2 regions of the Stenotrophomonas sp. YJH_SMC_40 genome follow, and region 1 is predicted to be linked to the other one. Evidence: riboswitches for the same ligand, from Rfam matches in the RefSeq annotation. Region 1 holds a riboswitch; the other holds the start of a gene.

Region 1 (14,397 bases):
TCCTTCGGCAACGACGACAGATCGACCTTCATGGCTTGGGCCTGCAGCTGCCAACTGCCCAGCTGCCAGGACGTTCTGCGTATGCGCTGCAGCCGCGCGGAGGCTGCACTTGCCCCTTGGGCCTGCGATACCTCCGCATCCGCATCTCCCAGACCGTAGCGCCGCACGACGCGGTCATCGACCAGCGTGGCGCCTGCCGCGCTGTCGACCACGAAGCGCAGCGGTTCGGCACGCCCGTCCAGCGACACGGCCACGGCCGGATGACCGCCCTGCATCCACATCGGCAGGATGTGTTCGGGGGAATCGGACGCCAGCGCAGCCAGCGGGGCAGCAAGCAGGACGAATGGGATGAGGCGCAAGGCAAGTCTCCGCAGTGATCATGGGTGACCATTGGCGCGCAGCGGCGTATCGCGGGAATATCGGCGTTGATACCGTCCTGATACAGACCTGCCTGATACTGCCTGCATGACGACTCCCGCCCGTGTCATCGTTGTCGATGACGACGCCAGCATCCGTGATGCCATCGCCGATTGCCTGTTGCTGCATGGCTACCAGGTACGGGTGGCAGCGGACGCGACGGCGCTGGACGTGCTGCTGCAGGTCGATCGCCCGGACGTGATCATCCTCGACTGGATGATGCCCGGTGAGGATGGCCTGTCGGTCTGCCGCCGGCTGCAGGCACGGGCCATTCCGATCCTGATGCTGTCGGCGATGGGCAGCGCACCGGACAGGGTGATCGGCCTGGAGATGGGCGCGGACGACTACCTGGCCAAGCCGTTCGACCCGCGCGAGCTGCTGGCGCGGGTACGCGCGCTGCTGCGCCGGCAGGACAAGCTGCGCGCGCAGGTAGCCAGTGAACTGCGCTTTTCTGGTTGGCGGTTGCTGCCGGAACAACGTCGCCTGCTGGCGCCGGATGGGAACGAGCTGGTGCTCAGCCGTGGTGAATTCAGCCTGTTGCTGGCGCTGGCCGAACGCCCCGGGCGGGTGCTGGGGCGCGAGCAGCTGCTGCAGCTGAGCCGTGGCGAACCGAGTGACAGCGTCGACCGCGCGGTCGACCTGGCGATCAGCCGCCTGCGCCGCAAGCTCGGGCAGGCCTCACCCGGTGCGGAAGCCCTGGTGCAGACATCGCGTGGCGAAGGCTATCGCTTCCACGCCGAGGTCCAGGTGCTGTGAACAGCCGGTGGCCGACCGCGCGTTGGATCACGATGCTGGCCCTGGCCAGCCTGCTGCTGGCGACACTGGTCAGCGTGGCCGTGGTTGGCTGGATGCCTCGGCCCGCGCCGCCACCGATGCGGTTGGACCAGGCCGTGCAGGTGCTGCGGGGGGAGCAGGCCGCGGCACCACTGGGCCTGCATCTGGCGACGCAGGATGCGCCACCAAAGGGCAGTGCCAGTGACTGGCTCACCCAGTTGGCGGCGCTGCAGATGGGTTTGCCGGCGAAGGAGGTGCGCCTGGTCTGGAGCGGACAGGGCAAGGCGCCTGATGTGCAGGTCATCGAAGGCGGCGCGGTGCTCGACGGCACGGCGCGGGTCGGTGTACTGAAGGCGCAGGCCGCGCTGCTGACCGCGATGCAATGGCCGCCGTTTGAACTGGGCGTGCGCCAGGCCGATGGCCGCTGGCGGGTGGTCGGCAGCGATCACAGTGATCTGGCAGCTTGGCGGCGACAGGTGATACTGGCGCTGCTGGGCGGTGCCGTGTTGCTGGCGCCGCTGGCGGCGTGGGCATCGATCCGGCTGGGGCGTCCACTACGACGCTTGGCCGATGCCAGTGCACGTGTGGACCTGCAAGCCGACACGCCCCTGCCGGATGATGGCCCGCGCGAGGTACAGATGCTGGCCGCCGCGATCGGCACCGGTCGAGAGCGCCTGCGTGCGCAGGCCCAGGACATGACCCATATGCTGGCTGCAGTGGCGCACGACCTGCGCACACCATTGACCGGCCTGCGACTGCGCGCCGAGTTCGCGCCCACACCACAGGCGGCCCGGATGGTGGCGGACATCGAGCGCATGGACACGATGATCGAGCAGGTGCTCGATTACGCACGCGGCGAATTGCAGCCGTTGCAGATGCGCCCGCTGGATCTGGCCGCGCTGCTGGAGGAGTGCGTGCAGGCAGCGTTGCTGCGCGGTGTCGAGATCTCCATCCAGGGGCCGGACAGTCTGCCCTGGCACGGCGACGCGCTGCTGCTTCGGCGCGCGTTCGACAACCTTATCGACAATGCCGATCGCTATGCCGGGGCGGTGGAACTGCGGCTTGCCGTGGTTGAGCGAGGGGTCCAGCTGGAGGTGATGGATCGGGGCCCAGGTATCGCCGAGGGCGACCGAGTACGCCTGCTGCAACCGTTCCAGCGCAGCGAGCGTTCTCGTAGTCGCACCACCGGTGGTGCGGGACTTGGGCTGGCAGTGGCCGCCAATGTGGCGAGGCGGCACGCGGGCGAACTGCAGCTGCTGCACCGGGAGGGCGGCGGGCTGGTTGCGTGCCTGCTGCTGGGAAAGTTCACCTGATATCGGCTGTGGTTTACAGGCAGCGGCTGTTCGGCTGTATGATTAGCCACCTAACCATATCACGTGCGTGAGATGATCGAAGCCAAGCACCATGCCCTGATCGAGGAAGCGCAGCGACGCGGTCACGCCAACATCGCGCCGCTGCGCCTGTGTTTCCAGCTGCTCTCGCTGTCCTCGTCGATCGATCGCGACTGCGCCGCGCGGCTGGCACCGCATGGGCTCAGCGAGGGTCGCTTCATCGTGCTGTTCCTGTTGCACGGGGCCGGTGGCGCACTGCCGCCGCATGTGCTGGCCGAGCGCGCCGGCGTGACCCGCGCCACCATCAGCGGCCTGCTCGATGGCCTGCAGCGCGAAGGCCTGCTGCAGCGTCGCAACGATGACGGGGATGGCCGCCGCCTGCAGATCGTGCTGACCGCACCGGGAAAGCGTTTGGCCGAATCGCTGTTCGAGCAGCACACGCAATGGATCGGTGGGCTGTTCAACGGCCTGGATGCTGATGAACAGCAGCAGCTGTCACAGCTGCTGCACAAGGTCTGGCAGCACACGGACGCCGGGCGGGAATCCGCAGCATGAGCACGGCCATTCCTGCGGAACGCCGGCAAGCACTCAACACCGGCCGCGTCCCCGCCACCCATCTGGCAGAATGCCTGGCAGTGGATTTTGCCGCGCTGCTGCAGGTGGTGGCGCCTGCGCTTGCACCGGAGGCGCTGCAACGCATGCGGGACGCCTCAGGCAAGGGCATCACGCTGCGCATGGCCCTGGCTGCGCAACTGCTGCGTGAGGCGGGGCAGGGGGCGCCTGCGCTCTGGCAGCATCACAGCTCCGATACCGTGCGCGGCTGGGCCTGCTACCTGATCGGCAGCGATGCCCGCGCAACGCTGGCAGGGAAGCTGCAGCAGATGCGCACACTGGCCGATGACCCCCATTTCGGTGTGCGCGAATGGGCGTGGCTGGCACTACGCACGGACATCGTTGCCGCACCACTGCAGGCGCTGGAGCACCTGCAACCGTGGTCACAGGAAACATCGCCGTACCTGCGCCGCTTCGCCTGCGAAGCACTGCGTCCGCGCGGTGTCTGGGCCACGCATATCGCACTGTTCAAGCAGCACCCGGAACATGCATCCGCGCTGCTGGAAGCACTGGCCGACGATCCGGAACGCTATGTGCAGGATTCGGTCGGAAATTGGCTCAACGATGCCGGCAAGACCCAGCCGCAGTGGCTGCGCCAGCTGTGTACGCGTTGGCAGCATGAGCGCCACAGCGACGCCAACGCCTACATCCGCAAACGCGCGCTGCGCTCGCTCCGGTAGTGCCGGCCGCTGGCCGGCAACCCCCGAACCCTCAAGGAAGAACCACCATGTCGCACACCTTCATCGAGCTCTACACCGCCACTCCTGCCTGGACCACACTTCCGCCCGAGCAGCGGAACGCCTTCTTCGCCCGTATCGGCGCCGGCATGCAGCAGTTCGATCCGGTCCGCATCACGCCGCTGGCGATGGGCCGCATTGCCTCGGGCGTACCGCACGGCAGCGATGAGCAGTTCTATGCGGTCTGGCGCTGCGCAAGCCGCGAGGAGGTCGATGCGTTGATGGCCGGCATTGCCGCTACCGGCTGGCATGAGTACTTCACCACCACCCAGGCGGTAGGCGCGATGGACAGCATGGCCCAGCACCTTGCCGACCTGGCGGCCTTGTAGCGGGGCGGCAGACGCCGGCAGATCCCGGTGCTGGGCATGGGTGGCACATGCGCCTGTCACGCAGACGCGGTAAACAGGACATTGCCCATGTCCATCCGCAGGAAGGTCGATCATGCAGAGCACGCTCCAGGTCACGCTGTTCGGCCCTCTTGGCGACAGCCCGGCGTTGCAGTTGCCGGGGCTGGAGGGGCCGTCGGTGGCCATCCAGGAATCGGCCCTGCGGCGCTTGGTTTCCGATCTCTACACCGCGCGTTCCCTGCTCAACCCCGAGCAGCTGGACGAGGCCCGGCAGGAACTGGATCGCGTGCTGGAACGCTGGGCCGACATCCATGAGGGCCTGCTGCTGGACGTGGAAGTGCATGGCAAATGAGCGACGTTGCGTGGGTGCCGCCGCGTGGGCAGGGCTGGCGCGCATCTCGCTGAACCGCGTCCCCAGTTGCGGATGAAACATTTTGCACTGCGCAAAAGCTGTGCTATCAATACAACCCATGAACGCAGCCGCCACCCGCTTTTACTGGTATTACTTTCCGAAGCCACTGGCGGAGGAAGGACTGCGCTCACCCTGAAGAAAGCTTCAGACGCATTCCCGAAAGCCGCCAGCGAACCTGGCGGCTTTTTTCATGCTGCCACGCTGGGGACCCCCAACGTTCCGGAGACCTCCCCCAATGCCCCCGCACACCGACGACCTGCGTATCCGCACCATCGAACCGCTGACACCGCCTGCCCAGCTGCTGGCGATGCTGCCGTGTGACGATGAAGCCTCCGACACCGTCAGCGCCTCGCGCGCGGCCCTGCACCAGATCCTGCATGGCCGTGACGACCGCCTGGCGGTGGTGGTTGGCCCATGCTCGATCCACGACCCGAAGGCCGCCATCGAGTACGCCCAGCGCCTGAAGCCGCTGCGTGACGCGCTGGCCGGGGAACTTGAAATCGTGATGCGCGTGTACTTCGAGAAGCCGCGCACCACGGTGGGCTGGAAGGGCCTGATCAACGATCCGGACCTGGACGGCAGCTTCAGGATCGACAAGGGCCTGCGCATCGCCCGTGGCCTGCTGCGCGACATCAACAAGCTCGGCCTGCCGGCCGGCGTCGAGTTCCTCGACGTGATCTCGCCGCAATACATCGCCGATCTGGTGGCCTGGGGCGCCATTGGTGCGCGCACCACCGAAAGCCAGGTGCACCGCGAACTGGCCTCGGGGCTGTCGTGCCCGGTCGGCTTCAAGAACGGCACCGATGGCAACGTGAAGATCGCCGCCGACGCGGTGGGTGCGGCCTCCAATCCGCATCACTTCCTGTCGGTCACCAAGCAGGGCGGCACCGCCATCGTGTCGACCACTGGCAACCCGGATTGCCATGTGATCCTGCGCGGCGGCAAGCAGCCGAACTACGATGCAGGCAGTGTCGCCGAGGCCTGCCAGGCGCTGGCCAAGGCCAAGCTGCCGACTCGTCTGATGATCGACGCCAGCCATGCCAACAGCCTGAAGAATCCGGACAACCAGCCGAAGGTGATCGAGGACATCGCCGTTCAGTTGGAAGACGGTGAACAGCGCATCGTCGGTGTGATGATCGAGAGCCATCTGGTCGGTGGTCGCCAGGAACTGGTGGAAGGCCAACCGCTGGTCTACGGGCAGAGCATCACCGATGGCTGCATCGACTGGGACACCACCGTGACGGTGCTGGAGCGACTGGCCGCGGCCGTGCGCGCCCGTCGCGACGTGAAGGTGTCCGAAGCCGCTTGACTGCGGCACGTGTGTGGATGGCGGCCAGCGCCTGCGGGGGTGCGGCCGCGATCAGGGCCGGTCGGAGTTGGAGACCGGCCCATCTGCACCGGCGATGCGCCTGGCGCTGCGCATGAGCGACAGCGCCAGGTACATCGCCGGGGTGGTGCGGATTCCGCCGCGCGAACCTCAATGCACTTCGTCGTGGTACACGAACTTCGGCATTTCCCAGCGGTAGTGGATCGCCAGCAGGCGTAGCGCGAAGCCGCCGCCGAGGCAGCACAGGATCGCGGTGGCGTCGGCCACGCCCCAGTGCAGCAGCAACAGGTAGGCCGCGCCGGTCAGCAGCGCGATGATCGCGTACAGCTCCTTCTGGAAGATCAGCGGCACCTCGTTGCAGAGGATGTCGCGCAGCACGCCGCCGAACGCGCCGGTCAGCATGCCGGCGATCAGCACGATCGGCATCGCATGGCCGGCTTCGCGCGCAATCGAGCAGCCGATCAGGGTGAAGGCGATCAGGCCCAGGCCATCGAGCACCAGGAAGGTGCGGCGGAAGTGGTGCATCCAGCGCGCCACCCAGGTGGCGATCAGCGCCGCGCACACGGTGAAGCCCAGGTACTCGGGATGCTTCACCCAGCCCAGCGGGTAGTGGCCGAGCAGGATGTCGCGCAGTGAACCACCGCCGAGTGCGGTGACGCAGGCGATCATGACCACGCCGAACAGGTCCATGCGGCGGCGGCCGGCGGACAGCGCGCCGGTCATGGCTTCGGCGGAAATGGCGATCAGGTAGATGATGGACAGCAGCATGGGGCAGGCTCCGGGCGCGGTGGGGCCGGCCATGCGCGGACGCCGCCATTGCCTGCGCAATGACGGAATGACGATGACCGGTGCCGCTCCCGCTGTCCTTTTGCCTGAGAGTTCAGCGGCATGGGCCGCGTGCCCCTTCGGCGGATCGTCCCGGGCATGCCCGGTGACCTCTCTCCAGCTCGGCGAGTCGAATGCATGGTTGGTGGGATTCCAGCCCACCGGCCTGAGCGATCATGGGAGCCTGCGCCTTCGGCGGGCGCCAGCGCGGCGCCTCTCTCCTGCATTCGGGCGCCAGTATATCCGCTGCAGTGCAGCACGGCATAATCCGGGCATGGCCCCGTCCCTCCGCCCGTGGTTCCTGTACCTGCTCGAATGTCGCGATGGCAGCTATTACGCCGGCATCAGCACCGACGTGGACGCGCGTTTCGCCGCCCACCAGGCTGGCAAGGGCGCGCGCTACACCCGGGCCCGGCCGCCGCTGCGGGTGCTGGCCGTGCGCGAGTACCCGGACCGGGCCGCCGCCTCCCGCGCCGAATGGCAGCTCAAGCAGCAGCCGCGCGAACGCAAGCTGGCCTGGCTGCAGGCGGTGGATGCTCGGTCCCTGTAGATCCATGGCATACATGGATGCCTCTGTGCCGCCATGCGATGATCGCCCAGCCCTCAGCGCTGGAGACCCGGATGTCCACCGTCGCCCTGTTGTTCGCTCTCTCCGCGTCAACCAGTCCCGCTGCCGACCCGGCCACCCTCGCGGCCATCGAAGCCACCTGCCATGACTACGTCGACGGCCAGCTGGAGGCCGACCCGCAGCGCGTCGCCCGCTCCCTGCACCCGGACCTGGCCAAGCGCGCGGTCCTCGGCGATACGCCCGACGAGCGGCTGGGCCTGCGCCGCATGTCGAAGGAAGAACTGGTCGCGCTGACGAAGCAGGGCGCGCTGAAAACCCCGAAGGATCAATGGGACCGCCGCTGCACGGTGCTGGACGTGACCGGCAATGCCGCCTCGGTGCGATTGGAAACGCCGTGGTTCGTCGATTACTTCCACATGGGGCGCTTCGACCAGCGCTGGGTCATCGTCAATGCGTTGTGGTACCCGAAACCGAAGGCGAAGTGAGCACGATGCGTGCCGCCGGTAAGGCATGGGTCTCCGTCGTCGTATTGGCCGCCGGCATCGCACTGCTGCCTGGCCTGCTGTACCTGCTCGGGCTTGCCCTGGTGGGCGGTTGGCCGAAGCCAGCAGACCGTGCGCCCAGTGGTGTGGCTGCGTGCAGCAGTGAACCGCGAACAGGATTTCAGCCGATGAATCCCTGGAGTTTCGCCGCGCAGTTCTTCGACGACGACGCGATGAAGAAGAAGGTGCCAGAGGTGGAACGGGAGGCGTTCTGGATTGCCCGCCGCCATCTTTGGCGGCAGCCACGGCACGACATGCTGCGCTGGCATCTGAGCAGCACGGCACTGACGATCTGGATTACCCGCAACTGGAGTGCCGCGCAGATTGCCGACACCGCAAGGAAGGAGGACTTCTGCCGCGCATGGTCGAAACGGCGGGTGCCCGGCGGCCCGATGAAGCGGTAGATCCACGCCATGCATGGATGATGTTGGAGTCAGAGCCCTTTCCTGCGGAGAGGGGACGGACCGCGCGGCAGCCGGCCAGCGGCCGGCACTACCGTCGGGGTCGCCGGTCTTCCTGGTCATCACCGAAGATGATGCGCGCGCTGCGCTGGTAGCTCCAGTACGCCACGGCCCAGTTCAGCAGCACTACGATGCGGTTGCGGAAGCCGATCAGGAAGAACACGTGCGCGGCCAGCCAGAACCACCAGGCCAGCACGCCCGACAGCTGCAGCCGCCCCAGGTGCACGATCGCGGCCATGCGACCGATAGTGGCCAGGTTGCCGTAGTCGGCGTACTTGAACGGGCCGGGCTCGGGCTTGCCGTGCAGGCGTGCACGGATCACCTCGGCCACGTATTTGCCCATCTGCTTGGCGGCGGGCGCCACGCCGGGTACCGGCTTGCCGTTGGCCTGGCTCAGTGCGGCCAGGTCACCGGCCACGAACAGCTCCGGGTGATCGGGCAGGGTCAGGTCCGGTTGCACCGGCACGCGGCCGGCGCGGTCCAGTGGCACGTCCAGCGTGCGCGCCAGCGGTGAAGCGGCCACGCCGGCGGCCCAGACCACGGTGCGGGCCGGCACGAACTGGTCACCGAGCGTGAAGCCCTGGCTGTCGATGTCGCTCACCGGGGTACCGGTCAGCACTTCCACGCCCAGCTTTTCCAGCTGCCGCCGTGCTTTCAGCGAAAGCACTTCCGGGAACGAGGACAGCACGCGCGGGCCGGCTTCGACCAGCCGCACCTTGGCGCTGGCCGGATCAATGTGGCGGAACTCATTGCGCAATGTATGCCGCGCGATCTCGGCCAGGGTGCCGGCCAGTTCAACACCGGTGGGACCGCCACCGACCACCGCGAAGCTCAGCCACGCGGCCTTCTTCGCCGGGTCCGGTTCTGCTTCGGCACGCTCGAACGCCAGCAGCAGCTTGCGGCGCAGCGCGATCGCATCGTCCAGCGTCTTCAGGCCGGGCGCATCATCGGCCCACTGGTCGTTGCCGAAGTAGGCGTGGGTGGCGCCGGTGGCCAGCAGCAGGCTGTCGTAGTCCAGCGTGCTGCCATCGGCCATGCGGATCTGCCGGGACTGCTTGTCGATGGCGACCACTTCGCCGAGGCGGACTTCCACGTTGCGCTGGTGGCCGAGGATATGGCGCAGTGGTGCAGCGATATCCGGCGCGGACAGGCCGGCGGTGGCCACCTGGTACAGCAGCGGCTGGAACAGATGATGGTTGCGGCGGTCGACCAGGGTGATGCGTATGCGCTCGCGGGCCAGGGCACGGGTGGCCCAGAGACCGGCAAAACCGCCGCCGACAACAACCAGGTGGGGAACGCGCTCGCGACTCATCGACTCACTCCAGTGGGGGCATTGGGGGAAGCGCCTGGCATCTTCGCACGGCGGCCGCCTGTCACGTCAGCGCCCGCGTGGATCGGCGATACTCGGGTTCAGGCAACCGCCCGCGAGGAGTCCATGAGCGAACCGGAAAAGCGCATCGCCCTGTTGATCGACGCCGACAATGCGCCGGCCTCGAAGATCGACGAGGTGTTGGCCGAAGTGGCCCGCTATGGGGTGGCCAACGTGCGCCGCGCCTATGGCAACTGGAAGAGCCCGCGACTGAAGGGGTGGGAAGCGGTGCTGCATGAGTATGCGATCCGTCCCATCCAGCAGTTCGCCTACAGCAAGGGCAAGAATGCCTCGGACATGGCGATGGTGATCGATGCCATGGACCTGCTGTACGCACGCAACCTGGATGGCTTTGCCATCGTCTCCAGCGATGCGGACTTCACCCCGATGGTGATGCGCCTGCTGACCGATGGCGTGAAGGTGTACGGTTTCGGCGAGAAGAAAACACCCGAGCCGTTCGTCAACGCGTGCTCGAAATTCACCTACCTGGAAGCACTGGGCCAGACCCACGCCAGCGTGCCGGATACCGAACAGGCATCCAGCGAACAGGCCTCGAACGAGCCGGTGGCCAACGACGATGCGCGCCCGCGCAAGAGCGGTGCGGAAATGCGCAGCGACACGCGGCTGGTGAAGATGCTGCGCCGCGCGGTGTCCGCGGCCGAGGGCGAGGATGGCTGGTCGCACCTCGGCCCGGTCGGCAGCCAGATCGGCAACCAGGCGTCGTTCGACCCGCGCAACTACGGCTACGGCAAGCTCAGCGATCTGCTGGCAGCGATCGGCCTGTTCGAACTGAAGAAGGATGGCAAGTCGTCCTACGTGCGCGCGCTGCCGAAAAAGAACCGGTAATGCCGGCCGCTGGCCAGCGAGGAACCGGTAGTGCCGGCCGCTGGCCGGCAATTCCCTGACGCCAGATCCCGCATCCGGTATGCACACACCCCGCCCGATCAGGGGTATCGTTGCCGCTCGCATTGCCAGCAAGGAATACCCGCATGTTGAAGATCTGGGGCCGTCGCAATTCCAGCAACGTCCGCAAGGTGCTGTGGTGTGCCGAGGAAATCGGCCTGCCGTACGAGTCCATCGAGGTCGGTGGCAGCCACGGCGGCACGCAGACGCCGGAATACCAGGCGATGAATCCCAATGGCCTGGTACCGGTGATCGAAGACCGCGGCCTGCCGCTGTGGGAATCGAACGCCATCGTGCGCTACCTGAGTGCGCGCTACGCGCTGGGCACGCTGTACGCCGAAGACCCGATGGAACGCGCCCAGGCCGAGAAGTGGATGGACTGGAGCACCTCGCGCATGGCGCCGCTGTACACCGACCTGATCTGGGGCATCATGCGCACCGCCCCGGCCGACCGCGACGAAGCGCGGATCAATGCCGCCATCGTGCGCGCCGGCGACTACCTGGCGATGGCCGATGCCACCCTGGCCAAGCAGCCGTGGCTGTCCGGCGAGACATTCGCGATGGGTGACATCCCGCTGGGCTCGCTGATCTATGCCTGGTTCGAACTGCCGATCCAGCGTCCGGAACTGCCGCACCTGGCCGACTGGTACGCCCGTCTTCGCGAGCGCCCCGCCTACCAGCGCGGCGTGATGTCGCCGCTGACGTAAGCGAAAGCGTCCGGGGTCAGAGCCCTTTTCTGCGAAAAGGGATCCGACCCCAGGGCATCGGGGTCGGATCCCACCCGACGGGTAGGCTCTGACCCCTCAATAAAGATCCGTCGGATCCACATCCAGCGACCAGCGCACCTTGCGTGCTTCCGGCAGCGCATACAGCTGCGGTACCAGTTGCGAAAGCACCCCGTGCAGCGGTGGCCGCTGCGCGGCAGACAGCAGCAGCTGGGCGCGCTGGTAACCTGCGCGCCGTGGCATCGGCGCCGGCATGGGTCCATAGGCTTCCACCACGTCCTGCTCGCCCAGCAGCTGTCGCGCTGCCAGCAGGAATGCATTGGCATGCTCCACCTGCTGCGCTTCGGCGCGCATCAGCGCCAGATGCGCGAACGGCGGGAATCCTGCGGCCTGGCGCTGGTTCAACTCGGCCTGCGCGAACGGGTGGTAGCCACCGCTGACCAGGGTCTCCAGCAGTGGGTGCCCCGGGTGATGCGTCTGCAGCCAGACTTCGCCCGGGTCGCGCGCGCGTCCGGCGCGACCGGCGACCTGGATCAGCTGCTGCGCCAGTTTCTCGCTGGCGCGGAAGTCGGCCGAGAACAGGCCCTCGTCGATGCCGACCACCACCACCAGGGTCAGCTTGGGCAGGTCGTGGCCCTTGGCCAGGATCTGCGTGCCGACCAGGATGCCGGGCTGGTCGCCCAGTTTCGCCAGCTGTTGTTCCAGTGCATCGCGTCGCGAGGTGGTGCTGCGGTCGATGCGCACCACCGGGAAGTCGGCGAAGGCGGCGGTGAGATGTTCTTCCAGGCGCTCGGTGCCGATGCCCTGCGGTTGCAGCGCCAGACTCCCGCACGCGGGGCATGCCAGCGGCGCCGGTTGCCGCGCACCGCAGTGATGGCACTGCAGGCGACGACCGCCGCCATGCACGGTCATCGGTGCATCGCAGCGGTTGCATGGCGCGGTCCAGCCGCAGTCGTGGCACAGCAGTACCGGCGCATAGCCACGGCGGTTCTTGAACACCAGCACCTGCTGGCCGCGCTGCAGGTGCTCGCCGATGCCGGCCAGCACGTCGGCCGAGAGGCCGTCATGCAATGGTCGCTTGCGCACATCAAGGATGCGCACGCGCGGTGGCCGCGCATCACCGGCACGCTGCTTCAGGCGCAGGTGGGTGTAGCGCCCGGCATAGGCGTTGTGCAGCGTCTCCAGTGAAGGCGTAGCGCTGCCCAGCAGCACCGGAACGCCCAGCGCCTTGCCCCGGACCAGAGCGAAATCGCGTGCGTGGTAGCGGATGCCGTCCTGCTGCTTGTAGCTGCCGTCATGCTCCTCGTCGACGATCAGCAGGCCGGCCTGCGGCAGCGGCGTGAACACCGCCGAGCGGGTGCCGACGATCACCCGTGCCTCGCCGCGCGAAGCCGCCGCCCAGACCCGGGCGCGCTCGTTGTCGTTCAACCCCGAATGCAGTGCATGCACGGCGATGCCGAGGCGGCCGCGGAAGCGTGCCAGGGTCTGCGGGGTGAGGCCGATTTCCGGCACCAGCACCAGCGCCTGCTTGCCTTGGGCCAGGCAGTGGATGATGGCCTGCAGGTAGACCTCGGTCTTGCCGCTGCCGGTTACGCCATCCAGCAGGAACGGTTGGAAGCCCTCGACTGCGTTGATCGCCGCCACGGCCTCTGCCTGCTCCGTGTTGAGGGTGGGGCCAGGCAGTGGCTGCGCGTGCTGCGGAGCGACGCGCAGCGCCACGCGTTCGGCCAGCTCGCGCTTGGCCAGGCTGCGCGCGGCGGTGCGCCAGTCGTCCATGCGTTCGCCCAGCACGTCCTCATCGACGATGGCGTCGGCCAGCAGCTCGGCCAGCTGCCGGGGGCGGCTGCCGGCGCGCAGTTTTTCGCGCTGGGCGCGGCCTTCGGCGGTCAGCTGCCAGCCCCAGTGATGGGTGTCGGGCAGGGCGTCGCCATGGCGCAGCGGGCCCGGCAGGGCGGTGCTCAGCACCTCGCCCAGTGGCGCATGGGTGTAGCGCGCCAGCCACTGCAGGCTGTGCCACAGCTCGCCCTGGAGCAGCGGTTGCGGGTCGCACCAGGCCAAGGCCTGGCGCAGTCCCTGGCCGTCATCGGTCTGGCCGTGCCTCACCACTACGCCGACCAGCTCGCGGTTGCCGAACGGCACCTTCAGGCGGCAGCCGACCGCGACCGTGGGGCCATCGCCCTCTGGTGACAGGTAGTCGAACAGGCGCGGCAGCGGGACGGGCAGGGCGACCTGCAGGGTCGGAATGGGTGAAAGCATCGGGCCAGTGTAACGGGCCATGCGCGCGCGGATGGCAGGGGCCAGAGACTGCCGGGGGGCCTCCGTCGAATCATAAATGTCACCTAAATATCGGTGTCCATTGGAGATTCAGTCTTATCCACATGTTCTGTGGATAACGTTGTGTGTTACCGGTCGACGGGAACGCAGGAGGCCGATGGCGACGAGCTCACGCTTGGGTTGGTCAAAAAATCGCCACACTTCAAAGTCATTCAAAATCAACAACTTGAGTGTGAAACATTGCTGAAACAGAGTGAATTCAGCTGGATGCCGCAGTTTTCCCCAAGGCGGGCGTGGTGCTGTGCACAACCTGCAGCACGAAGTGCCGGCGCGCGCAAGTCCTACGGGTGCCGATGGGCTGCCGCTATCATGCCGGCAGACCTTTGGAGTGACCGATGACGGCTGTGCCCGCCCCTGTTTCCTCGACCGCGGCCGGCGCGCTGTCGGCGTTCCTGCGTGGCGTCGAGCGCCGCGCCCTGGTGGTGGCTGAGCTGCAGTGCGGCGATGCCGCGCGAGCCGAGCAGACCCTGGTGGCGGTGATGCGCGCCTTCGCCGCGGTCGCCAGCGACCTGCCGATGGCGCAGTGGCCGACCCGCTTCTGGACCCTGCTGGGCCAGCGCCAGGCGCTGCGCGAGCCGGTGGGCGGCCAGTGGCTGCCGCCGTTGGCCGCGCTGGGCGAGATGGGGCCGCTGCCGCGCCTGGCATTCCTGCTGCGGGTGGGCGGCAGTCTGGACGAGGGTATCGCCATGCGCGTGCTCGACCAGGACGAAGCG
Region 2 (14,397 bases), on a different contig from region 1:
GCCTGCAAAAAGGAAGCTGCCCCAGGCACCGATACCGCCAGCAGCAGCGCCCCGGCCGGCGAAACCGCCGACCAGTTCGTGGCCCGCATCAATGCCGAATTCAAGGCCGCCTACCCGGAGATGACCTCGGCGCAGTGGCTGTCTTCCACCTACATCAACAGTGATTCCGAACGCATCGCGGCCAAGGCCAACGAGCGCTCGCTGACCCAGCTCAACAGCTGGATCGAGCAGGCCGCCAAGTTCGACGGCAAGCCGATGAGCGAGGACAGCAAGCGTGCGATCCACCTGCTGAAACTGATGTCCTCGATGCCGGCGCCGCGCGATCCGGCCAAGCTGGCCGAGCTGACCCAGATCGCCACCCGCATGGAAGGCAGCTACGGTGCCGGCAAGTACTGCACCGACGCCAACGATCCGAACTCCTGCCGCCAGCTGGGCGAGCTGGAACAGGTACTGGCGCGCAGCCGCGACTATGACAAGCAGCTTGACGCCTGGCAGGGCTGGCACAGCACCACCAAGAGCATGCGCGGCGACTACCAGAAGTTCGTCGGCCTGGTGAACGAAGGCGCCAAGGGCATGGGCTTCACCGATGCCGGCCAGATGTGGCGCAGCGGCTATGACATGCCGCCGGAGCAGATCGGCCCGGAAACCGACCGCCTGTGGGAACAGGTCAAGCCGATGTACGAGCAGCTGCACTGCTACGCGCGCGGCAAGCTGGACAAGACCTATGGCAAGGACAAGGCCGAAGTAGGCAATGGCCTGATCGCCGCGCACCTGCTGGGCAACATGTGGCAGCAGGACTGGTCGAACCTGTGGGACCAGCTGGAACCGTACCCGGGCGCCGGCAGCTTGGACATCACCGCGGCGCTGGAAAAGCAGTACCAGACCAACCTGAGCGCGGCGCTGGCCAAGGCCGGCAAGGATGCCAACGTGGCCGCGCAGTACAAGGCGCAGCGCGAGGCCGAACTGCGTACCGCCAAGCAGATGACCGAGCGCGCGCAGGACTTCTACGTGTCGCTGGGCATGCCGTCGCTGCCGCAGTCCTACTGGGAAAAGACCCAGTTCATCAAGCCTGACGACCGCGACGTGGTCTGCCACGCCAGTGCCTGGGACATGAACATGGAAGGCGACGTGCGCACCAAGATGTGCATCAAGCCGAACGAAGAGAACTTCACCACCATCTACCACGAGCTGGGCCACATCTATTACGACCTGGCCTACAACCCGCTGCCACCGCTGTTCCAGGGCGGTGCCAACGACGGCTTCCATGAAGCGATCGGCGACACCATCGTGCTGGCGATGACGCCCAAGTACCTCAGCTCGATCGGCCTGGTCGATGCGCCGACCGAAAGCCGCGAGGCGGTCATCAACAACCAGATGCGCATGGCGCTGTCAGGCGTGTCGTTCCTGCCGTTCGGGCTGATGATCGACCGCTGGCGCTGGGGCGTGTTCGATGGCTCGATCACTGCCGACAACTACAACAAGGCGTGGTGGGACCTGAAGGCCAAGTACCAGGGCGTGGCGCCGGCCAGCACCCGTGGCGAAGAGTTCTTCGATCCGGGCGCGAAGTACCACGTGCCGGGCAACACTCCGTACACCCGCTACTTCCTGGCGCGCATCCTGCAGTTCCAGTTCTACAAGGGCCTGTGCGACGCGTCCGGCTACAAGGGCCCGCTGCATGAGTGCACCTTCTACGGCAACAAGGAAGCCGGCCAGAAGTACTGGGCGATGCTGAGCAAGGGTGCCAGCCAGCCGTGGCAGGCCACGCTGAAAGAGCTGACCGGCACCGACAAGCTCGATGCCGGCCCGATGATCGAGTACTTCACCCCGGTCAACGAGTGGCTGAAGCAGCAGAACGAAGGCCAGATGTGCGGCTGGCAGGCCAACGCGGCCCCGGCGACGAAATGAAAAAAGGGACGGATCCGAAAGGATCCGCCCCTTTCCGGTAGTGCCGGCCGCTGGCCGGCAACTACGCGATGAAGACCCAACGGGCAGCCGGCCAGCGGCCGGCTCTACCGAAACAGCAGTCAAAGGCCAGATGTGCGGCTGGCAGGCCAACGCGGCCCCGGCGGCGAAATGAGAAAAGGGGCGGGTCCGCGAGGATCCGTCCCTTTTTGGTAGTGCCGGCCCCTGGCCGGCAACTGCACGGTGGAAATCCGTCTGGCAGCCGGCCAGCGGCCGGCTCTACCGCAACAGCGGTCAGCTGTTCTTCTTCGCGGCCATCGCTGCGGCCAGCTCGGCCTTGAATTCCTCGAAGGTCTGGCCCTTCTCCCTGGCTTCGGCCTGTGCGGCATCGCGCAGCGCGTCGGAGTACATCAGGCGCACCGGCGTGCCATTGCGTTCGTGCAGTTCACCGGCCTGCATGATCAGCGCCAGCACCTGCGCAGCGCTCTCGCTGTGGCCCGCGATGCGGCCGTCCATGCCCAGCACCCATTCGCCGTCGCGGCGCACGACACCGGCCAGCAGGGTGCGCTGTGCATCGCGCAGTTCCGCATGCGGCTCCACCGGCGAGGCCTGCGCGGCGGCCTTGTTGGCGGCCTGCTTTTCCTGGCGACGGCGCTGGTCGCGGCGGGTCTTGGAGCTGGTGGACATGGTGCGGTACCGCTGCGAAGGGGGGCGCAAGGATAGCGCACCCCGCCCGCAGCACCGCTTCACACCCCTCAGTCCAGCACTTTGCCGTGCCGCCAGTAGCCCATGAAGGTGATCGCGCGGCGGTCCAGCCCGCAGTCGCGCACCAGATGGCGACGGATCGCCATCACCGCCCCCGCCTCGCCCGCCACCCAGGCATACAGCGGCCCGGCCACACCGGTTTCGGCCTGCTCCCAGAGGATCTGCGTATCGACGTCGATCTCCTCCAGCGCATCGCCGGCAGCCACGCCCGAGGTCGCTGCCAACCGCGCCTGGACCGCCTGCAGCAACCGCTGTCCGTAGGCGGCCTGCCCGCGCGGCAGCCAGACCAGCTCGGCGCTGGAGGGCGCCTTCAGGTGCACCGCATCACCGGCCTGCGCCACCTCCAGCAGCGCCAGCGTGCGCGGTGGGTCGACCATGGCCGCCAGTTCCTCGAGGATGCCGGCCACCGCAGGCAACGCGGTTTCATCGGCCACCAGCAGCACCTGGCCGACACCGGCCGGTGGCTTCCACTCCCAGCCCTCGCTGCTCCCGGCACAGTCGGCGTCCGGGGCCAGCAGCACCACGCGGTCGCCAGGGCGGGCGTGCATGGCCCAGCGCGAGGCGGGGCCGGTTTCGCCATGGATGACGAAATCGACGTCGACCTCGCCCTGCTCGGCGCGCAACTGGCGGATGGTGTAGGTACGCATCGGCGGGCGCTTGTCGTCCGGCAGGGCCCGGTAGCGTGGGTACCAGTCTTCACCGCTGGGGACCTGCGGCACCTCCTGGCCGGGCAAGGGGAAGAACACCTTGATGCGCTGGTCAGGGCCTTCGGTCTTCATCCGCGCCACGTCGGCACCGGTGAACACCATGCGGTCCAGGGAAGGGGAAAGAACGCGGCGCTCCTTCAGCGCCACCTCGAACAGGCGGTAGGTCTGCTGCGCAGCCATGGGGAACCTCATGCAACGACATCGGATTGGCTGGCTGTCGTGCATCCACGCACCGGCTGGCTGGAGTGCCCAGCCTAGTCCGGTCGTTCCTCTTCGCAAGCGTTGCGGGCAAAGCGGCCGGCCCTACCCCTGCGCGCTGCTCAATGGCCCGTGCAGGCCGCCTGTGCCGCGCGTTCACGCTGGTGTTCCCAGTACCAGAACACGAAGCCGGCGGCGAAGAACGCGGCCTGCCCCAGCGCCAGGTGCAGCGGGCTGGCGCTGAGCAGCGGCGACACCACGCCGGCCACCACCGTGCTGATCATCAGCTGCACGAAGGCCTGCAGCGACGAGGCCAGGCCGCGCTGGTGCGGATACATGTCCAGCACCGCCAGCGCCAGGATCGGGAAGATCAGCGCCATGCCCATGCCACCCAGGAAGATCGGCAGCACCGCCCACGGCAGCACGAACTGCGGCGACAGCGCCACGTAGCCGACATTCAGCAGCACCGACAGCGCACACAGGCCGAAACCAATGGACACCTGGCGGGTGGGCGTGGTGCGCCCGGCCATGCGCCCGGACAGGAACGAGCCGGTGGTCATGCCGCCGATGGTGGGGATGAACAGCCAGGCAAAACCACCCTCGCCCAGATGCAGGTGCTGCATCACGAACACCGGCGCCGAGGAGATGTACAGGAAAATGCCGCCGAAACCGATGCTGCCGGCCAGCGCCAGGCGCAGGAACCGCGGGTTGAAACCGATGCGCACGTAATCACGCAGCAGCACGCGCGGCGACAACGGCACCCGTGCCTCCTCCGGATGGGTTTCCGGCAGGTAGCGTGCAGTGGCCGCCAGCAGGAGCAGCGCAAACACCACCAGGAACCAGAAAATCAGTGGCCAGCCAGCGCCACTGAGCAGGATCCAGCCGCCGATGATCGGTGCGATGGCCGGAGCGATGCCGAACAGCATCGAAACCTGGCTCATCAGGCGCTGCGCGTCGTGTCCGTGGTACAGGTCGCGGATCACCGCGCGGCCGACGATCATGCCGACGCCCGCTGACAGGCCCTGCAGCGCGCGGAACGCCAGCAGCGTGGTCAGGTCGGTGGACAGCGCGCAGCCGACCGAAGCGCCGACGAACACCACCAGGCCACCGAGGATCACCCGCTTGCGGCCCCAGGCATCGGACAGCGGGCCGTGCGCCAGGCTCATCAGGCCGTAGAACAGCAGGTACACGCTGATGGTCTGCTGCACCGCCACCTCGTCCACCGCCAGGCGCTGGGCCAGCTGCGGGAACGCGGGGAAGATGGTGTCGATCGAGAACGGACCGAACATGGCCAGGCCGGCGAGCAGCAGGGCCATGCGGCGGGTGGAGGGAGCAACAGCGGCGGTCATGGGAAAGGCGTCCGGCAGGGCCATGCGCGGCACGCACGGCGGGCGCCGGTCCCCTGCAGCAGGGACGGCGCCAGATGAATTCGGGTATCCGCCCATCATAGGTGGGGATTGCGCCTGATGCCATGCAGCAGTGCACAAAACGCACGGACGGGCCATCGGCCATTCAGGCGCGGCCGCCAGGTCCGAAGGCGGCCGCCGCGCCCGCAACGGGCTATAATCGGCGGGCAACACGGTGGGAGAAGCGGAACACCGCTGCCGAAGGCGCAACGCCCGTAATCGCTCAGGCCCGATACCACCCGTAACACAACTCTGGAGAGACCGGTTCGATCCGGCGCCGAAGGGGCACGAAGCTGCGGTCCGCCGCGCTTTTAAACTCTCAGGCAAAAGGACAGAGGGGCGCCCCGCAGACCGCCGACCGGCGGCTTGTGCCCGTGCGTGTGCCCTTTCCTGACGGATCCTTCGCCATGTCCCAGAACACCCCTTCCCTGCGTGAGCTCGAGCACCACAACGCGTTCGTCGAGCGCCACATCGGCCCCAACGACGCCGAGATCGCGCAGATGCTCGACGTCGTCGGCCACGCGTCGCTGGATGCGATGACCGACGCCATCGTGCCGGCCAAGATCAAGTCGCCGGCACCGCTGGCACTGCCGGAGTCGATGACCGAAGTGCAGGCACTGGCGAAGATCCGTGCGATCGCCGACAAGAACACCGTGCTGCGCAGCTTCATCGGCCAGGGTTACTACGGTACCCACACGCCGAACGTGATCCTGCGCAACATCCTGGAAAACCCGGCGTGGTACACCGCCTATACCCCGTACCAGGCGGAAATCTCGCAGGGCCGCATGGAAGCGCTGATCAACTTCCAGACCCTGTGCGCCGACCTGACCGGCATGGAAATCGCCAACGCCTCGCTGCTGGACGAAGCCACCGCCGCCGCCGAAGCGATGACTCTGGCCAAGCGTTCGGCCAAATCGAAGTCGGACACCTTCTTCGTGCACGACGCCGTGCACCCACAGACCCTGGAACTGCTGCGTACCCGCGCCGAGCCCATGGGCATCGTGCTGCGCGTCGGCACCCCGGCCGAAGCACTGGAAGCAGAAGCGTTCGGCCTGCTGCTGCAGTATCCGGACACCTTCGGCCAGGTCGGCGACTACAAGGCGCTGGTCGATGCCGTGCACGCACGCGGCGGCCTGGTGGCCGTGGCCACCGACCTGCTGGCCCTGACCCTGCTGGCTGCCCCGGGCGAATGGGGCGCGGACATCGTGGTCGGCAACAGCCAGCGTTTCGGCGTGCCGTTCGGCTTCGGTGGCCCGCACGCCGCCTTCATGGCCTGCCGTGACGCCTACAAGCGCTCGATGCCGGGCCGCCTGATCGGCGTTTCGATCGATGCCCAGGGCAACCCGGCCTACCGCCTGACCCTGCAGACCCGCGAACAGCACATCCGCCGCGAGAAGGCCACCTCCAACATCTGTACCGCGCAGGTGCTGCTGGCGGTGATGGCCTCGATGTACGCCGTTTACCACGGCCCGGAAGGCCTGACCCGCATTGCCCGCCGCACGCACCGCCTGGCCTCGATCCTGGCCGCAGCGCTGCGCAATGCCGGCGTGCAGGTCGGTGGCGACTTCTTCGACACCCTGCACGTCACCGGCGTGCATGCCGATGAAATCCATGCCAAGGCACGCGCCGCCGGTTACAACCTGCGCGCGATCGACAGCGACTCGGTCGGCATCAGTCTGGACGAGACCACCACCCGCGCCGACATCGTCGCCGTGGCTGCGGTGTTCGGTGCCTCGCTGGACGTCGACGCGCTGGACGCCAGCACCGCCGACGCGCTGCCGGCCGGCCTGCTGCGCCAGTCCGCGTTCCTGACCCACCCGGTGTTCAACACCCACCACAGCGAGCACGAACTGCTGCGCTACCTGCGTTCGCTGGCCGACAAGGACCTGGCGATGGACCGCACGATGATCCCGCTGGGTTCGTGCACCATGAAGCTCAACGCCACCGCCGAGATGATCCCGGTGACCTGGCCGGAGTTCTCGCAGATCCACCCGCTGGTGCCGGCCGACCAGGCGCTGGGCTACAAGGAACTGATCGACACGCTGGAAGCGATGCTGGTCGAATGCACCGGCTACGACGCGGTCAGCCTGCAGCCGAACTCCGGCGCACAGGGCGAGTACGCCGGCCTGCTGGCGATCCGCGCCTACCACCGCTCGCGCGGCGAAGGCCACCGCGACATCTGCCTGATCCCGGATTCGGCGCACGGCACCAACCCGGCCTCGGCGCAGATGTGCGGCATGAAGGTGGTGGTCACCAAGACCGATGCCAACGGCAATGTCGATGTGGAAGACATCCGCCTCAACGCCGAGAAGTACAGCGACCGCCTGGCCGCGATCATGATGACCTACCCGTCCACGCACGGCGTGTTCGAGGAAGAGGTGGTCGAGATCTGCGAGATCATCCACAAGCACGGCGGCCAGGTGTACACCGACGGCGCCAACATGAACGCCCTGGTCGGCGTGGCCAAGCCCGGCAAGTGGGGTTCGGACGTTTCGCACCTGAACCTGCACAAGACCTTCTGCATTCCGCACGGCGGTGGCGGCCCGGGCGTCGGCCCGTGCGCGGTCAAGGAGCACCTGGCGCCGTTCCTGCCGGGCAAGCTGGGTGACAACGGTCCGGTCGGCATGGTCAGCGCGGCCAGCTTCGGCAGCGCCTCGATCCTGCCGATCAGCTGGATGTACATCGCGATGATGGGCCGCGAAGGCCTGCGCAAGGCCACCCAGGTCGCGCAGCTCAACGCCAACTACATCGCCAAGCGCCTGGCGCCGCACTTCAAGACGCTGTACACCGGCCGCAACGGCCTGGTGGCGCACGAGTGCATCCTCGACGTGCGCCCGCTGGAGAAGACCAGCGGCATCGGCGCCGAGGACGTCGCCAAGCGCCTGATCGACTTCGGCTTCCACGCCCCGACCCTGAGCTTCCCGGTGGCCGGCACGCTGATGGTCGAGCCGACCGAGAGTGAGTCGCTGCACGAGCTGGACCGCTTCATCAACGCCATGATCCAGATCCGAGAGGAAATCAGCGCGATCGAAGACGGCCGCCTGGACCGCGAGGACAACCCGCTGAAGAACGCGCCGCACACTGCCACCGCAGTGACCGCCAGCGAGTGGACCCACTCCTACCCGCGCGAACTGGCTGCCTTCCCGCTGGCCAGCCTGAAGCAGAGCAAGTACTGGCCGCCGGTGGCACGCGTCGACAACGTGTACGGCGACAAGAACGTGATGTGCGCCTGCATCCCGGTCGATGCCTACAAGGACGATGAAGTCGAAGCGTGATTGACGGAACGGCCCGCGCAAGCGGGCCGTTTTCATGAGGGTGTGTGGACCAGGGCCCACACGCACAAACATCCGATCACGGGTCCGGCATCTGCCCCAGGCTCAACTGCCACGACACGCCGAAGCGATCCTGCACCCAGCCGTAGCGGTTGCTGAAGTCATAGTCGCCCACCGGCATCAGCCAGTGGCCGCCCTCGCCCAGCACGCGCGCGGCGCGCTCGAACTGCTCGGCGCCGGAGCACTCGACGAACAGCGAGATCGACGGGCTGAAGGTGAAATCGTGCACGTCCAGGCTGTCAAAGCACAGGTAGTGGGTGCCACCGAGCAGGAAGATGGCCTGTCGGACCTGCCCGGGCACGCCGGCACCGGCGCCGTCCGGATGGCGCTGCATTGCCAGCAGGCGGAAATCGGCGAAGGCCTCGGCGTACAGGGCCAGCGCGGCCTCGGCCTGGCCGGTAAACATCAGGAAGGGGCGACTGCGCAGCATGCGGTACTCCCGGTCGACGGGCCGATGACGGCCCACACGATCAGGATGGCACGGCAGATGTGCAGCCCCCGTGGTAGTGCCGGCCGCTGGCCGGCAGCTTCAGTCACGCCTCGCGCATGCGCCGCGCGATGGCGCTGCCGGCGGCGATGGTGGCGGTCAGCGCCACCATCGACAGGAACTGCAGGCGGGTGTGCGACTCGCTCAGCAGCAGGCCGAAGATCAGCGCCAGGATCGCCAGCGCGCAGCAGGTCAGCCACGGGAAGCCCGCCATGCGGAACGGCAGCCGGGTACCCAGGCGATCCGCGCGGCGGCGCAACACCAGTTGTGAGACCAGCGACAGCGTCCACACCAGCAGGCAGGTCGAACCGACGATGTTCAGCAGCACCGGCAGCACCCGGTCCGGGAACAGCAGTTCCATCACCGTGGCGGCGAAACCGAACAGCACGCTGGCCAGCACGGCAATGACCGGCACCTGGCGCGGATCGGTCCAGCCCAGCACGGCCGGGGCTTCGCGGCGCTGCGCCAGTGAATACATCATGCGCGAGGCGCCGTAGAGGTTGGCATTGAGTGCCGACAGCAGCGCGATCACCGCGATCAGGGTGATGGCGGTGCCGGCACCCGGAATACGGGCAATGTCCAGCACGGCGGCGAAGGGCGACTTCAACGCTTCGCTGGTCCACGGCACCACGGCGATGATCACGCTCAGCGAGCCGATGTAGAACACCAGGATGCGCCACGCCACGGTGCGGATGGCACGGGCGATGCTGCGTTCCGGATCTTCGGTCTCCGCCGCCGCAACGGCGACGATCTCGGTGCCACCGAAGGCAAAAACGACAACCAGCAGTGCAGCGCCAATACCGGCCAGGCCCTTCGGTGCGAAGCCACCATGCTCGGTGAAGTTGCTCAGGCCCGGCGAGGTCACCTGCGGCAGCCAGCCCATCAGCAGCGCCACGCCGATGGCGATGAAGGCCAGGATCGCCGCCACTTTGAGGATGGCGAACCAGAATTCGAACTCGCCGAAGTTCTTCACCCCGAGCAGGTTGATCGCGGTGAAGAACAGCATGAAGGCCAGCGCCGCCATCGGTACAGGTACTGCTGGCCAGACCGTGGCCAGCAGCCCGGCCGCTCCCACCGCCTCGGCGGCGATCACGATCACCAGCTGCACCCACCACAACCAGCCGACGGTGGCACCGGCGGTGGCGCCCATGGCATCGGCGGCATAGACCGAGAACGCGCCGCTGGTCGGTTTGGCCGCCGCCATTTCGCCCAGAGCGTTCATCACGATGATCACCAGCGCGCCGGCGACCAGATACGACACCAGGACCGCCGGACCGGCCGCCTGCACACCCACGCCCGAGCCGAGGAACAGGCCGGCGCCGATGGCGCTGCCCAGGCCCATCATGATCAGCTGGCGGGGCTTGAGCGAATGTCCGAGGCGGGACGGTGAAGCGGTCGGAATCGAGTTGGGCATCGGCAGGGCTGGCGGCGGGCTACAGGGGCGACACCTTACCCTGTCCCATGCCCGCGGGGATAGGCACAGCGCAGCAGGCGGCTCAGGCCAGTGCCGGCTCTCCGACACTGCCACCAATACGGGCGCGGTAGGCACGCGGCGAGAAACCGGTTTCAGCCTTGAACTTGCGGGTGAAGGCGCTCTGGTCGCTGAAACCGCAGGCCTGGCCGATGCTGGCGATGCTCTCGTCACCGTGCAGCAGGTGCATGGCCATCTGGATCCGCAGCCGGGTCAGCACCTGCTGCGGGGTCATCTGGAACACCTTGCGGAAGCTGCGCTCCAGCTTGGACAGCGAAAAGCCGGTGATGTCCAGCAGGGTCTGCATGCGCACGTTCTCGGCGTAGTGCGCGTTGAGGTGGGCCAGCGCCAGCCGCAGCTGCTCGTACTGGGTACCCAGACTGTCCTTCTGGCCAAGGTCGCGGGAAATGCCGATCAGGCCCTCTATGGCCCCATCGACCACCAGCGGACGCTTGCAGGTCAGGCACCAGCCCGGTTCGCGGTTGGCGAACAGGTGCAGCTCCATCAGGTTCTCGATCACCTCACCGGCCAGCACGCGGGCGTCCTGGTCCACGTAGTCGGCGCTCAGCCCGGTCGGGTAGATCTCCGCCGCGGTACGCCCGATCACGTCCTTGCGGGCGCGCAGGCCCAGCCGCCGCAGCATGGTCTGGTTGACGTGGGTGTAACGCCCCTGAAGGTCCTTGATGAAGAACAGCACATCCGGGATGGCGTCGAACAGGGCTTCGATGTCGGCGGGCTCGACTCGCATGGAACAAGCATACCCGAGCCTGCTTTTGCCTGTACGTTCACCTTTGCCGGACCTCGGTTTAACGGGCCCGGTTCCAGTGTCGTGGTTCTCTTTGAGCATCCGGAGCCAACGTCAATGGCCGCCAGCAAGCCGACCGGCAAGCGCGCAACCACCCACGCCGAGAACCACCACCGCGGCAACGGCGATGAACTGCACCAGCAGGCCGGGGGCAGTCATCCGGCGATGACCACCGATCAGGGCATCCCGGTGGCAGACAACCAGAACTCCCTGCGGCAGGGACCTCGGGGGCCTACGCTGCTGGAGGACTTCATCCTGCGCGAGAAGATCACCCACTTCGACCATGAGCGCATTCCCGAGCGCATCGTGCACGCCCGCGGCAGCGCTGCGCATGGCTACTTCGAGTTGACCCGATCACTGAAGGCGCATACCCGCGCGCGCATCCTGACCGAGGTTGGCGTGAAGACACCCGTGTTCACCCGCTTCTCGACCGTGGCCGGTGGCGCAGGTTCGGTGGACACCCCGCGCGACGTGCGCGGCTTCGCGGTGAAGTTCTATACCAGGGAGGGCAACTGGGACCTGGTCGGCAACAACATCCCGGTGTTCTTCATCCAGGACGCCATGAAATTCCCGGACTTGGTGCACGCGGTGAAGATGGAACCGGACCGTGCCTTCCCGCAGGCCGCATCGGCCCATGACACGTTCTGGGACTTCATTTCGCTGATGCCCGAATCGATGCACATGATCATGTGGGCGATGAGCGACCGCGCCATACCGCGTTCGCTGCGGATGATCGAAGGCTTCGGTGTGCACAGCTTCCGCCTGCTGAACGAGGCCGGCGAGTCAACGTTCGTCAAGTTCCACTGGCGGCCCAAGCTGGGTATCCAGTCCACGGTCTGGGACGAAGCGCTGAAGCTGCAGTCGGCCGACAATGACTTCCATCGCCGTGACCTGTTCGAGGCCATCCAGCGCGGCGACTTCCCGGAATGGGAACTGGCGGTGCAGTTGTTCACCGAAGAAGACGCCGACGCATTCCCGTTCGATCATCTGGACCCGACCAAGATCATTCCCGAATCGCTGGTGCCGTTGCAGGTCATCGGGCGCATGGTGCTGGACCGCTGGCCGGACAACTTCTTCGCCGAGACCGAGCAGGTGGCTTTCTGCCCGGCCAACGTGCCACCGGGCATCGACTTCAGCAACGACCCGCTGCTGCAGGGGCGCCTGTTCTCCTACCTGGACACCCAGCTGCTGCGCCTGGGCGGCCCGAACTTCCACCAGATCCCGGTGAATGCGCCCAAGTGCCCGTTTGCCAATCATCAGCGCGACGGCCACATGCAGATGCAGGTTCCCAAGGGTCGGGTGGCCTACGATCCCAGTTCGCTGCAGGAGGACACCCCGCGCGAGACGCCTGCCGGATTCCGCAGCCATGCCAGCGCCGACGATGGCCGCAAGGGTCGCACCCGCGCGGAGAGTTTCGCCGACCACTACAGCCAGGCCCGCATGTTCTTCCGCAGCCTCGAAAAGCCGGAGCAGGCCCACCTGGCATCGGCGCTGGTGTTCGAGTTGTCCAAGGTGGAAACGCTGAAGGTGCGGGTACGCACCGTCAGTCACCTGCGCAACATCGATGACTCACTGGCGCAGCGCGTGGCCGATGGTCTGGCGTTGCCTGCACTGCCCGACCCGGCGCCGACCGCTACTCCAGTGCGGGACATGCCCCCGGCCCCCGAGGTGCGCGTGATTGGGCGCAACGAGCCTACCCTGCAGGGTCGCTGCATCGGCATCCTGTTCGATGAAGGCTCCGACGCCCGGATCATTGCCAGCCTGAGCAAGGCAGCCAGGAAAGCAGGTGCGGATGTGAAGCTGGTCGCCCCCAGAGTGGGTGGCGCCACGCTCAGCGATGGCGCGCTGCAGGCGGCGGATGGGCAACTGGCGGGCACCCCGTCGGCCGTGTTCGATGCAGTAGCCGTGGTGCTCAGCCCGGAAGCGGCGAAGGCCTTGTCGAAAGAGAGTGCAGCCATCGAATTCGTCAGCCAGGCGTGGGCGCACCTGAAGGCCATCGCCAGCGATGCGGGCGGCCAGACGCTGCTGAAGGCGGCAAGGGTCGGCAACGACGCCGGCATCGTCGAAGCGGAAGACGCCAAGGCATTCCTGGCGGCGGCCGCCACCCGCCAGTGGGCGCGCGAACCCAAGCTGCGCCTGCTGGCCTGACTACAACACCAGGAGAACTGTCATGCCCCGTGGTGACAAATCCGCATACTCCGATAAACAGAAGCGCCAGGCCGAGCACATCGAGGAAAGCGAGCGCGAGCGCGGTGCCAGCGAAGGCACCGCCGAGCGCATTGCCTGGGCGACCGTGAACAAGCAGGATGGTGGTGGCAAGCGTAGCGGCAGCGCGCGCAAGGGTACGAAGAAGGCGACCAGCAAGAAGGCTGCCAAGAGGGCGCCTGCCAGAAAGTCGGGCACAAAGAAGGCCACGACCAAGGCGACGGCGGCGAAGAAGGCCCCTGCGAAGAAGACGACAGCCAGGAAGGTGGCGGCAAAGAAGGCACCGGCTCGCAAGACAGCCACAAAGAAGACCGCAAAGAAGACAGCGGCCAAGAAGGCCGGTACAGCCGCCTCGCGCAGTGCTGCAGCGAAGAAGGCGGCGAAGACACGTGCGGCGAAGAAGACCGTGCGCAAGGTGGCAGCGAAGAAGGCCGCGCGTACCCGCGCGCGCGGCTGAGTCCTTCGATCAGGGCGACAGCGTCCTCATCCACGCGGCAACTTCGGCTGCGGCTGCGTCAGCGCGTGCCTGCAGCAGCAGATGCGGCCCTTCCAGCGAAACATGCCGGGCATCCGGCAAAAGGGCCTGCAGTTCTGCCACGCTGGGCGGCCACAGCAGGCGGTCATGGCACGCGTGCAGGCACAGCGTCGGCACGTCGATTGCCGGCAGCAATGCGCGTACGTCGACGCGCAGGGTCGCTGCGGCGCGTCGCCGCAGTGTGGCCGCCGGAATCCGGGCCAGCGCATCGCGCAGCATCGACAGGTGCTCGCGGGTGCGCCACCACCCCAGCAGCAGGCCCGCCAGCAACGCCACGGGAGGCAGAGGCCAGGTCGGCGTCAGCAGGGCTGCGCTGGCTGCCGGCAATGGCACCGGCCGACGCGCAAAGGTCGCGGCAAGCACCAGTCCGCGCAGCCCGGCGGGCTGTCGCGTGGTCAGTTCAACCGCCAACGGGCCCGAGAAGGACTCGGCAAGCAGGATGAAGGGATGGCCGGGCAGCTGCGACCACAGCCGTTGGGCCAGCGTGGCGTGATCCTGCCCTCCCTGCGCAGGCAGCGTAATCGCCTGCGTCGTCAGCCTATTAGCCTGGAGTGCTGACAGAAACGGGATCGACAGCCTGCCGG

Evidence for each region. Region 1 has a riboswitch for glycine ahead of AC5P6X_RS03980 (trimeric intracellular cation channel family protein). Riboswitches for the same ligand answer to the same signal wherever they lie in the genome.
Region 2: linked by a shared signal. The riboswitch ahead of gcvP (aminomethyl-transferring glycine dehydrogenase) and the one ahead of AC5P6X_RS03980 (trimeric intracellular cation channel family protein) in region 1 are both predicted to bind glycine.

The regions. Positions count from the first base shown of each region.
Region 1 covers NZ_JCAFRX010000002.1:208,648-223,044, forward strand. Annotated here, with positions in the region: gene AC5P6X_RS03940 (aspartyl protease family protein) at 1-359, opposite strand, end outside; gene AC5P6X_RS03945 (response regulator) at 466-1,173, shown strand; gene AC5P6X_RS03950 (sensor histidine kinase) at 1,206-2,504, shown strand; gene AC5P6X_RS03955 (MarR family winged helix-turn-helix transcriptional regulator) at 2,577-3,077, shown strand; gene AC5P6X_RS03960 (DNA alkylation repair protein) at 3,074-3,814, shown strand; gene AC5P6X_RS03965 (DUF6616 family protein) at 3,862-4,200, shown strand; gene AC5P6X_RS03970 (hypothetical protein) at 4,313-4,570, shown strand; gene AC5P6X_RS03975 (3-deoxy-7-phosphoheptulonate synthase) at 4,866-5,939, shown strand; gene AC5P6X_RS03980 (trimeric intracellular cation channel family protein) at 6,108-6,725, opposite strand; glycine riboswitch at 6,808-6,913, opposite strand; glycine riboswitch at 6,927-7,016, opposite strand; gene AC5P6X_RS03985 (GIY-YIG nuclease family protein) at 7,057-7,332, shown strand; gene AC5P6X_RS03990 (nuclear transport factor 2 family protein) at 7,404-7,835, shown strand; gene AC5P6X_RS03995 (hypothetical protein) at 7,841-8,296, shown strand; gene AC5P6X_RS04000 (NAD(P)/FAD-dependent oxidoreductase) at 8,385-9,665, opposite strand; gene AC5P6X_RS04005 (NYN domain-containing protein) at 9,789-10,568, shown strand; gene AC5P6X_RS04010 (glutathione S-transferase family protein) at 10,712-11,332, shown strand; gene AC5P6X_RS04015 (primosomal protein N') at 11,429-13,606, opposite strand; gene AC5P6X_RS04020 (hypothetical protein) at 14,020-14,397, shown strand, end outside.
Region 2 covers NZ_JCAFRX010000011.1:26,977-41,373, forward strand. Annotated here, with positions in the region: gene AC5P6X_RS18540 (M2 family metallopeptidase) at 1-1,905, shown strand, start outside; gene AC5P6X_RS18545 (hypothetical protein) at 2,197-2,589, opposite strand; gene AC5P6X_RS18550 (siderophore-interacting protein) at 2,658-3,554, opposite strand; gene AC5P6X_RS18555 (multidrug effflux MFS transporter) at 3,695-4,921, opposite strand; glycine riboswitch at 5,221-5,323, shown strand; gene gcvP (aminomethyl-transferring glycine dehydrogenase) at 5,386-8,253, shown strand; gene AC5P6X_RS18565 (VOC family protein) at 8,330-8,740, opposite strand; gene AC5P6X_RS18570 (amino acid permease) at 8,844-10,211, opposite strand; gene AC5P6X_RS18575 (helix-turn-helix transcriptional regulator) at 10,294-11,016, opposite strand; gene AC5P6X_RS18580 (catalase) at 11,131-13,221, shown strand; gene AC5P6X_RS18585 (hypothetical protein) at 13,244-13,735, shown strand; gene AC5P6X_RS18590 (alpha/beta fold hydrolase) at 13,745-14,397, opposite strand, start outside.